Novipirellula caenicola: one gene and its partner. The protein of the gene in region 1 interacts with the protein of each later gene in a pairwise test. Links are inferred from orthologs where the notes say so. Each region holds a gene or a part of one and is shown on either strand. Other genes may lie near its edges.

What was found. The genes of interacting proteins can lie anywhere in the genome.
Region 2: the proteins of nusG (region 1) and rho interact in binary tests that used the Escherichia coli proteins (3 or more experiments, as listed by UniProt). The link is inferred for Novipirellula caenicola from one-to-one orthologs.

Annotation. Positions count from the first base shown.
Region 1 is NZ_BAABRO010000007.1:268,998-274,755, reverse strand. Bases 1,156-4,017 are described here. They hold nusG (transcription termination/antitermination protein NusG), read left to right. Parts: upstream 1,156-2,186; coding sequence 2,187-2,849; downstream 2,850-4,017. Other genes in these bases: ABEA92_RS16045 (hypothetical protein), read right to left, coding at 3,892-4,017; rplK (50S ribosomal protein L11), read left to right, coding at 2,957-3,382; secE (preprotein translocase subunit SecE), read left to right, coding at 1,553-1,996. Also shown: tuf (elongation factor Tu), read left to right, coding at 1-1,142; more of ABEA92_RS16045, read right to left, coding at 4,018-4,659; ABEA92_RS16040 (S46 family peptidase), read left to right, coding at 4,906-5,758. UniProt on the Escherichia coli protein: Part of the processive rRNA transcription and antitermination complex (rrnTAC). The complex forms an RNA-chaperone ring around the RNA exit tunnel of RNA polymerase (RNAP).
Region 2 is NZ_BAABRO010000003.1:50,722-55,128, forward strand. The notes cover bases 1-2,959. They hold rho (transcription termination factor Rho), read left to right. Parts: upstream 1-703; coding sequence 704-2,215; downstream 2,216-2,959. Other genes in these bases: coaE (dephospho-CoA kinase), read left to right, coding at 1-572; ribH (6,7-dimethyl-8-ribityllumazine synthase), read left to right, coding at 2,205-2,672; ABEA92_RS07715 (prolyl oligopeptidase family serine peptidase), read right to left, coding at 2,676-2,959. Outside these bases: more of ABEA92_RS07715, read right to left, coding at 2,960-3,968; hisS (histidine--tRNA ligase), read right to left, coding at 4,191-4,407. UniProt on the Escherichia coli protein: Facilitates transcription termination by a mechanism that involves Rho binding to the nascent RNA, activation of Rho's RNA-dependent ATPase activity, and release of the mRNA from the DNA template.

The sequences.
Region 1 (5,758 bases):
GCCACATTGACCATGGCAAAACGACCACGACTGGCGCAATCTTGGCCGTCCAAGCTGCTAAGGGTCTGGCAAAGGCAAAGGGTTACTCGGATATCGCCAAGGGCGGTACCGTTCGTGACGCTACCAAAACCGTGACGATTGCGGTCGCTCACGTTGAGTACGAGTCGGACAAGCGTCACTACGCCCACATCGATTGCCCGGGCCACGCTGACTTTGTTAAGAACATGATCACCGGTGCCGCCCAAATGGACGGTGCGATCTTGGTTGTATCGGCAGCAGACGGCCCGATGCCACAAACCAAAGAACACGTTCTCTTGGCTCGCCAAGTAGGTGTTCCTTACATCGTTGTTTATCTGAACAAGTGTGACTTGGTCGACGACGAAGAATTGCTTGAACTCGTCGAACTCGAAGCTCGCGACTTGCTCAGCAAGTACGGCTTCCCCGGCGACGACGTTCCTGTCGTTCGCGGTTCGTCGCTTCCTGCATACAACAACCCATCGGACCCTGAAGCCAGCAAGTGCATCACTGAGTTGATGAACGCGTTGGACGAGTTCATTCCAGAACCTGTTCGTGAAGACGACAAGCCATTCTTGATGGCAATCGAAGACGTCTTCTCGATCGAAGGTCGTGGTACGGTTGCTACCGGCCGTATCGAGCGTGGTGTGGTTAAGGTTGGTGAAGAAGTATCGATCGTCGGTCTTTCGGACACCCCTGTTAAAACCACCTGCACCGGCGTCGAAATGTTCCGCAAGGAAATGGGCGAAGGCCGAGCCGGAGACAACGTCGGTTGCTTGCTCCGTGGTGTTAAGCGTGAAGACATCCAACGTGGTCAATGTTTGGCAAAGCCAGGCAGCATCACCCCTCACACCAAGTTCGAAGCAGAAGTTTACTGCTTGAGCAAGGAAGAAGGCGGACGCCACACCCCGTTCTTCAGCGGTTACCGTCCTCAGTTCTACTTCCGTACCACCGACGTGACCGGCACCGCAAACTTGGTTGACGCCGAAATGTGCATGCCTGGTGACAACGTCAAGGTCGAAGTCGAATTGCACAAGCCAATCGCAATGGACGACGGTGTTCGTTTCGCAATTCGCGAAGGCGGACGTACCGTTGGCTCCGGGGTTGTAACCAAGATCGTATCGTAAACACGGCCTTGTGTTCCAATTGGTAGATATCGTTCAAATGGCTGCTGATCCTTCGGCAGCAACGCAGAACAAATCACCAATTTGAAAAATCAACCAATGGCCAGCGAGGTTTTCTACCTTCGTTGGCCATTGGCTTTTGAAGACGAATTCGTTAATCTGCGGTGTCGCTACGGTTGATCCGTGTTGGGATTGCCCTGAATCAGGGTTATCGGCGATAACAGACGTGTGAAACGCAATTGGTTTTCACAGGGGTGTAGCTCAATGGCAGAGCACTGGTTTCCAAAACCAGCGGTTGAGAGTTCGAGTCCCTCCGCCCCTGCTTTTATTCACACAGATAACTTGGCCTCTTGAGTCGGCTGCAAAGGATTCGCAGCTTTCATGGGTCGAAAGATCATTTTTAGGAGCCGACAGTGTCTCGAGACATTGCAGGGACGAACAACGCCCCACTGACTAGCGAACTATTTCACGCCAAGGTTTACAAACCAAACCAAGGGCGAATCGTTCGTCAATTGACAGCATTGGCGATCTGGGTCGTGGTTGCTCTGGGATGTTGGAGCCTGTACGCCACCCTGCGAGGCTTTTTGCCCGCCGGCTCGATGCTGATTCCTGCGATTCCCATGGTCGCGTTGGCGATTGGCGTGTGGATCGGTTATCGCTTGGTCAACTGGCCTCAGTTTGCCGATTTCTTGATCGCAGTCGAAGCCGAGATGAACAAGGTGACTTGGCCGGCGAAGGACGAATTGATCCGCGCATCGGTCGTGGTGATCTTCACGATCTTCTTTCTCGCAGTGGCTCTCTTTTTGTTCGACGTGGTTTGGCAGTTCATCTTTAATTTCCTTGGCGTGACTAGCTAAACCCTCGGCGTCACTGGTTTCATTCCAGCTTTATGAAAACGAGACGCCCTTCGAAGAATTACTTTAAATACCGCTTTCGGTGATACCCGTGAACTCAGCTGATACGACAGACGACCAAGGCGATTTGCCAGAAGACACGCAAGCCGGCGCTCCGGCTGATTCGGAACAACTCGCCGCAGATCAGCTCGATTTGGATACCAATGAAACTTCCGTAGACGATTCGGCCAGCGGCGAAGAATCAGCAGCTCCCGCACCGCCACCGCCAAAAAAACAAATCGCTCCCAAGGTCGACAAAGTCGATGATGGCGAAGCCAAGATGGATTGGTACATCTTGAAGGTCGCTTTCAATCGCGAAGATTCGATCGCCGAAGCGCTGCGGAAACGCGTCAAGATGGAAGGCATGACCGAAGAGTTCGGTGACATTGTCGTTCCCACCGAAGACGTTGCCACGTTCACCCGTGACGGAAAACGCCGCGTCACCAAGCGAAAACTGCTGCCGGGCTACATCATGGTCAATATGATCATCAATGATGACACCTGGTTCTTGGTTCGCGAAACCGCGGGCATTAGCGACTTCACCGGAGCCGCTGGCAAACCGATGCCGATGGAACCCTCGGACATCGAACGATTCATCAACAAACCCAAAGACGATGACGAAGACGAGACCCCAATCAAAACGGCGATTCCGTTTAAGGTTGGCGATCGTGTGAGGGTCAAGGAAGGTAACTTCGAAAACCAGGAAGGTGACGTCGATAGCGTCGATGAAGCAAACGGACGCATCACCGTCATCATCAACATCTTTGGTCGCAGTGTCCCAATGGAACTCGATCACTGGCAAGTCGAAGCTTTATAAATGGCATGATGTATCGATTGTCACCTGTCGACGCAGCGACATCGATCGCCTTCCCAAACCTTTTGAAAATATTCCTCCACTGAACAATCTTAACTGATCACTGAAAAATGGCTAAACAAGTAACCGGGGTCGCGAAGTTCCAAGTTCCTGGCGGTCAAGCTACCCCCGCTCCTCCTGTCGGTACCTCGCTTGGTAAATTTGGTGTGAACCTTGGTCAATTCGTCCAAGCTTTCAACGACCGAACCAAAGAGTACGCGGGCACTCCGATCCCCGTGGTTGTTACCGTCTACAACGACCGTAGCTTCGAATTCATCACCAAGAGCCCTCCAGCCGCTTCGCTGCTGAAAGCTGCCGCTGGTATCGCCAAGGGCAGCGGAGTTCCTAACCGCGACAAGGTCGGCACCGTGACCGCCGCTCAATGCGAAGAGATCGCGCAAAAGAAGATGGCCGACTTGAACGCTCGTAGCATCGAACAAGCTGCGTTGATGATCCAAGGCACCGCTCGCAGCATGGGCTTGAACGTCGAAGGCTAAAAGAAGGCCTCGTCGTGCTTCGCGTCGCGAAACTCGCCAAGAGTTTCGGTCATGCGAGCCAATCATTACTTCAATCCGATTTTAGCTCCGCCAATCAAATGGACGGAGCTAAATTCGTTTGGTGCGTGCCGGTCAGAAATCGGTCAAAATCGGCCCTACTGCGAGCCAACGCGTTCCCTTTGATCGCAGCGGCAGTCGCGAAGACTTTCGTTCATCAATGTCCGACGAGGAAACGCTTCACGGTTTGTTGATTTAGTGAAGTTTCCTGCGGCAGGGGTCGTATGTTGGACTTCCTAGGCCATCAATGATGTATTGGACGGACGAGGAAGTCCGTCGTACGACTAAACCGACGAGCCGTTCACGGCTTGTTGATTTAATGAAGTTTCCTGCGGCAAGGGGTGTATGATGAACTTTCTAGTGCGTCAATGGCGCATTCGACGGACTAGGAAGTCCATCGTACGAATAAAACAACAAGCCGTTCACGAGTTTCGCTACGGGAAAGCTCGAACCTAGGCGGCGTCTTTCCAATGCGCGGTTAACCACGTCGCTGGCCGCGTCGACTTGAACACACTTGCCTGATACCCCGCAATCGCTTGGTCCGGCAGCGGATAACCGTGAAATGCCAACACACGCATTTCGGACGGCTGATAAGGCTCGCGAATCAGGTTCATTGGGAACAACGGACGACAACTGCGTTTGAAGCTGCACACCCACTGCTCGGGCCAAAACGCCAGATCATCCAAAAGCGTTCGGCTGACGTATTGCTGTTCAATACGGAACGACTGCAGTACCTCGGCCTGATGATCGCAAAAGTGCTGGTAGACTCGCAAGTGACGCTCGGGATGAAAGCGAAACACCGACGTATTGCCGACTTTGCCATCCCGTCCGGGGATCCAAGCGCGACGCTTCTCGAGCCAATCGTGGATTACACAAAATTTGCCGGGCTCGAACGTAAAGAAATCATCAAGCGGGCCAGTCAAAACCACATCGAGATCGAGGAACAGCGTGTCGCCCTCGAGTCCCGCCAAGCCAGGCTGAAACAAGCCGACTTTACGCCACGTCTCGCCTCCTTTGCGAGCATCAAAGGCGTTCTCGTCAAACGGCGTGACTGGCAGCGGGTGGATCTCGACCTGCGGGTCGATCCCCTCGGAATTTTCGGTCAAACAGAGAAATCGGAACGGCAGGTTCAAGTGTTTTTTAATGCCGTGAAGCAAGCGATTGACATACTCGCTGCCATACTTTGTCCCCCACTTGATGCAGACAATATTCGCTTGCATAACCAATTTCCTTGGGTCCGGTGTGATTCGATCTCAACCTCTGTTAGCTACGAAAAATTTCGAAGTGGGGGAAGATGAATCCGCACAATGCAACGTAGAAATTCCCTGGGATTGCTGCGTCTTGGGTTCTCAATCGCCGCGGTGGATGTTGCTAAGATAGACAAACGCGTGAGTTCCCTTTCGAACGCTCCTCAACCCCACCGAAAAATCCTAGACATGAAAATCCGAAGCCGAATAGCCTTGCTCATGTTTTTGTTGACCACCTCACTTTCGCTGCCCGTCGCGTCGTATGGCGACGAAGGCATGTACTTGTTCAATGATTTGCCCGTTGAAACGCTGAAACAGAAACACAATTTTGAGCCCGATTCGCAATGGGCGGACCACCTTCGTTTGTCGTCGGTGCGATTCAACAGCGGAGGATCGGGATCGTTTATCTCAAGCGACGGCTTGGTGCTAACCAACCATCACGTCGCCAGTGATACGCTGCACAAACTTAGCACCCCTGAATTGAACCTGATCGAAGACGGCTATTTGGCCAAGACACTCGATCAAGAATTGAAGGCACCCGATCTGGAACTGAATCAACTGGTGTCGATCGAGGACGTGACCCAACGGGTCAACGATGCCGTCAAGCCCGGCGCATCCAGCGACGATGCTCTAAAACAACGACGTGGTGTGATCTCGACGATCGAAGAAGAATCGTTCGAAAAGACCGGATTGCGAAGTGACGTGGTGACGCTGTTTGGCGGAGCCAAGTACCACCTGTACCGCTACAAAAAATACACCGACGTTCGTCTCGTCTGGGCGCCGGAAACGAAAGCGGCCTTCTTTGGCGGCGACGCGGACAATTTTGAATACCCACGCTATAATCTCGACGCCACAATCATGCGGGTTTATGAGGACGGCAAACCTGCGAAACTCGACAACTTCTTGCGATGGAGCTCGGAACCACTGCAAGAGGGCGAGCTGGTTTTCGTCAGCGGCAATCCGGGACGCACGCAGCGTATTTTCACGGTCGCAGCTCTCAAATTCCTGCGTGACGACCGATTACCCTACGTGCTCGATTTCCTTCGCCGCAAAGAAATTCTAATGCAGCAGT
Region 2 (4,407 bases), on another replicon or contig:
CCTGGGTCAACGCGGATCTGATTGCCCGTGAAGTACTTCATCGACCGTCGGTTGTGGCCAAGTTGGTCGAGCGTTTTGGCTCGGAAATCGCCGATGCCGAGGGGAAAGTCAACCGCTCGCGTCTCGCTGAGGTGGTTTTCGGGGATGACGACGCGAGTCGCGCCGCATTAGACTATTTAGAGTCGCTGACCCATCCGCCTACTCGCAACGAAATCCTGCAGCAAATCCGGCAATCGGAGGCCCAGGGCGTACACGTCTTGGTACTGGATGTTCCACTTCTATTCGAATCAAAGTGGGATCGAGCTTGTGACGAGATCTGGTGTGTCGATTCCCCATGGGCACACCGGTTGCAGCGAGCCCAAGAACGCGGTTGGGATGCAGCTCAGCTTTCCAAACGTGAAACCAACCAACTATCCATTGAAGAAAAACGCCGGCTTAGCCACCGCGTCCTGCGTAATGATGGCTCGCTCGAGGACCTCTACGAGCAGATCCGCCAGCTTTACGTTAAGTTAAACGATTGCAGTGGAGAATCCTCTCCGGATCGACATTGTCTCGAACCAGACGACGGCTAAGTCACACGAAAAAACATTTCTCTTTTCTCGACCCGATCTGCTTGAACTGAATTCTCGCACTCACACCTTCCTACCCATCTCTTTTCCAATCGACTGTCCTGCCAGCGCCGATCGATCTCGGCCTAATCATCATGCAATCCAATCAACCACCTCGCGATCGCAATAGTCGCGGCTCGAACGACAATAGTGGTCCGCGCGAGTACCGCAATTATCAGCGTCAAAACCATCGTCCCCGCCACCCTGACAAAGAGGTCGATCAACGGATTCGTGAACTCGATGCCGAGCGTGATCCGCTGTCGTTGCCCGAAGAAATTGTCAGTGAAGCGAACAAGATTGGCGAAAAAGTCGGAATCCCTAGCGGCGAGTCCGAGACACCGCAGCTAAACATCGCTCAGTTGCAAAAGATGCCACAGGACGCGTTGACCGCGATGGCTGAAGCCGAGGGGATCAAGGTCGCCAAGGCGGGTGGAAAGCAAGAATTGATCTTTTCGATTCTGAAGCAACGCATGAAAGCCAATGGGTTGATGTTCGGCGAAGGAACGCTTGAGATCCTGCCCGATGGTTTCGGTTTTCTTCGCAGTGCGCAGTACCACTACGTTTCGTGCCCAGACGATATTTATGTCTCGCCCAGCCAGATCCGGCGATTCGGTTTGCAAACCGGCAGCCATGTGGCAGGCCAAATTCGGCCGCCCAAAGAAAACGAGCGGTACTTTGCCTTGTTGCGGATCGAGGCGATCAATCGCCGTGACCCGATGGGACGCCAAAACCAGATCCCGTTTGATGAATTGACGCCGCTGCATCCCGATCACCGCATCATGATGGAGCACGATAGCAAGGAATTGAGCACGCGGGTGGTCGACATGTTGACCCCCGTCGGGTTTGGTCAACGTGGTTTGATCGTCAGCCCACCGCGCGCGGGCAAAACGATCTTGATGCAGCAGTTGGCCAAGGCGGTTTTGAAAAATTACCCCGAAGCCTACGTGTTTATCCTGTTGATCGACGAGCGGCCTGAGGAAGTCACGGACATGGAACGTGAGGTTCGCGGGCCACAATGCGAAGTCATCAGCAGCACGTTTGACGAACCGGCTCAGCGGCACATTCAAGTCGCTCAGATGGTGATCGAAAAAGCCAAGCGGATGGTCGAAACCGGAGTGGATGTCGTTATCTTTTTGGATTCGATCACGCGTTTGTCTCGCGCCCACAACAGCGAAGGTGAATCGACCGGTAAATTATTGACCGGGGGACTTGATGCCGGAGCTTTGCAAAAACCCAAAGCACTGTTTGGTTCGGCGCGAAAGGTCGAAGAAGGCGGTTCGTTGACGATTTTAGCCACCGCGTTGGTTGATACCGGCAGCCGCATGGATGACGTGATCTTCGAAGAGTTCAAAGGCACCGGGAACCTCGAGATCGTGCTTGATCGTTCGTTGGTTGACCGCCGGGTTTGGCCAGCGATCGATATCAGCCGCAGCGGGACTCGCCGCGAAGAAATGTTGATGGATCCCGAAGAGTATCGTCGGATTTCGGCGCTTCGCCGTGCGTTGGCCGAGCTTTCGCCCGCCGACGCCATGCAAGATTTAGTAGCACAGCTTAGAAAAACCCAGAACAACGCCGAATTTTTGATGAGTTTGAAGGATGTCGATTGAAGTGAGTGGAGTGGACGGAAAGTTGCCCAAGGGAAAGATTGCGATCGTCGCGAGTCGCTACAACGAAGCGATCTGTGACTCGTTGGTCAAAGGTGCCGAAAGCACGCTGTTGGAGGCTGGGTATAGTGCCGCTGATATTGTCGTCGTGCGGGTTCCGGGGGCTTGGGAACTGCCTATCGTGGCGTCGCGGATGTTCAAACAGCACAGCATGATTGCCGTGATCACGTTGGGCTGCGTCATCAAAGGCGAAACGACTCACGACGAACATATCAACCGCGCCGTCAGCGAAGCATTGATGCGGTTATCGATCGAATCCGATTCGCCGGTTGGTTTTGGATTGCTAACCTGTAACACGGTCGAACAGGCGCTGCAGCGCAGCGGTGGAAATGTCGGCAACAAAGGCGAAGAGGCGGCCGAGGCGGTGCTCGAGTTGCTGCGGCTCGCCGAAAAAATGTAAGGCTTATCGCTTGAAGAAGTCGATGGCCGCAGGAATGCCGGTTTGGATCATCGGGGTGTAGTGGTCGCCGGTAACGCGTAGATGAGTGGCGTCTTTGCCGGCTTGCTGTAGCCTTTTTCGAAAATCCTCGGCGTGTTCCAGCGGTACGTTGGAATCGTCGAGTGCATGAAAAATCAATAGCGGACATTGGAATTCGTCGACGTGGTTCATCGGCGACGATTCCGCCACAAAATCTTTGATCCCCGGCAACATCATCCGGTAGCTTACATCGGAGGTGATCTCCGCCATGCGGCTTTCCAAGTCATAGGCCGCTGCAAACGCCGCACAGCGAGTGATTCTCGGTTCGGTTGCTGCCAGCAGCAAGGCGAGGCTGCCGGCCGAGCTGTGTCCGGCGCAGTAGATTTTTTGGGGGTTCACGATCGCGATTTTTTTGATCGCATATTCAACGGCGTTGCGTCCGTTCACGACTCCTGCTCCGGCGCTACGAAACTTTTGGTACGCCAGCGGAAGTGATTTTAAGTAGAGTTGGTCGCTGTTTTCGGCGCCGGCCGGCATCGCACCATCGATCGAGTATTGAATCACCACCATGCCTGCTTCGGCATACGGCAGGGTTTCATCGTGATAGCTGTCGCTAGGGTCAACGCTGACGCCGTGTATCAGTGGCGTTCCCGCAGGCGCGACCAATACACAGGGCAGCGATTGGTTGTAGTGAGTTCCGGCGGGAATGTAGATCCGCATCGTCATCCGGCTTCCTGCCACCGTCGGATCGCCTAATAGCCGCACAAAGTGTGTCGTGACACCGGATGCGAACGTTCGTTCGACCGGCCCTAGGCTGGGAAGGGCATCTGGAACCGGTACGTTTTGCAGACCCGCTGCGGAGATCGGAGTGTTGGAACCGCGGTTTGTTGCCCAGAAATAAACAGCCACTCCGGAAACGCCACAGAACACCGGTGGCACGATCACCAGAGCGGCGACGAGGTAAATCCAGGACGGAATGCCTCCTCGCGGTGCCGTTCGCGAATGAGCGTAGGGTGGCGGCGCGGTGGGGCCATATTGTGGCGATGCAGCGGTTTGTCGCCTGCGGCCATCGATTTGCTGCGTTGGAAAGGGCGCAGCAGGATAGTTCGTCTGCAACGCTTCGAAATCGAGGTCGTCCGGCGCTGTGAAGCTAGAAACGCCTGGGATTTGCAGAAAGGTTCCGCATTTTGGGCACTGCACTTGAACGGTCTGAGCCGACGTGGCCACCAGCAGGATGGTGTTGCACCGGATACACGGAACATTGCGATGTGGGTTCATGATCAGCTTTAAAGCTATCGACACAGATTGCCGTGGAACCCATTGTCGGCTTGCGTGAACAACGGGATTGACCCGAGTCACACGTGGCGAAGGCGAACGGCAGGTGAAAAACGACCCTAATATTAGCACGATGCGCAAACGAGTGTAACGGATTCACTTGCTTGCACTGCGTGCGGATCAGCGTGCGATGGCCGGTTCGCCGAAGGACATCGCGGCGTTCGTTTACTTCAGCAATTCGCGAAGTCGCTCGACGAGCTTGCTGGGGTCGTCGTGGCTGTAAGGAATCTGCTCGGTTTCCTTGGTGTTCAATTGTTTCAATTGACACTGGCCATCGCTCCACTCGTTGCCACCGGCAATGATCGCAAACGGGAATCCGTGGCTATCGGCATATTTCAGCTGGGCGCCGAGCTTTTTCGATTCGGGATAGACTTCGGTGCCA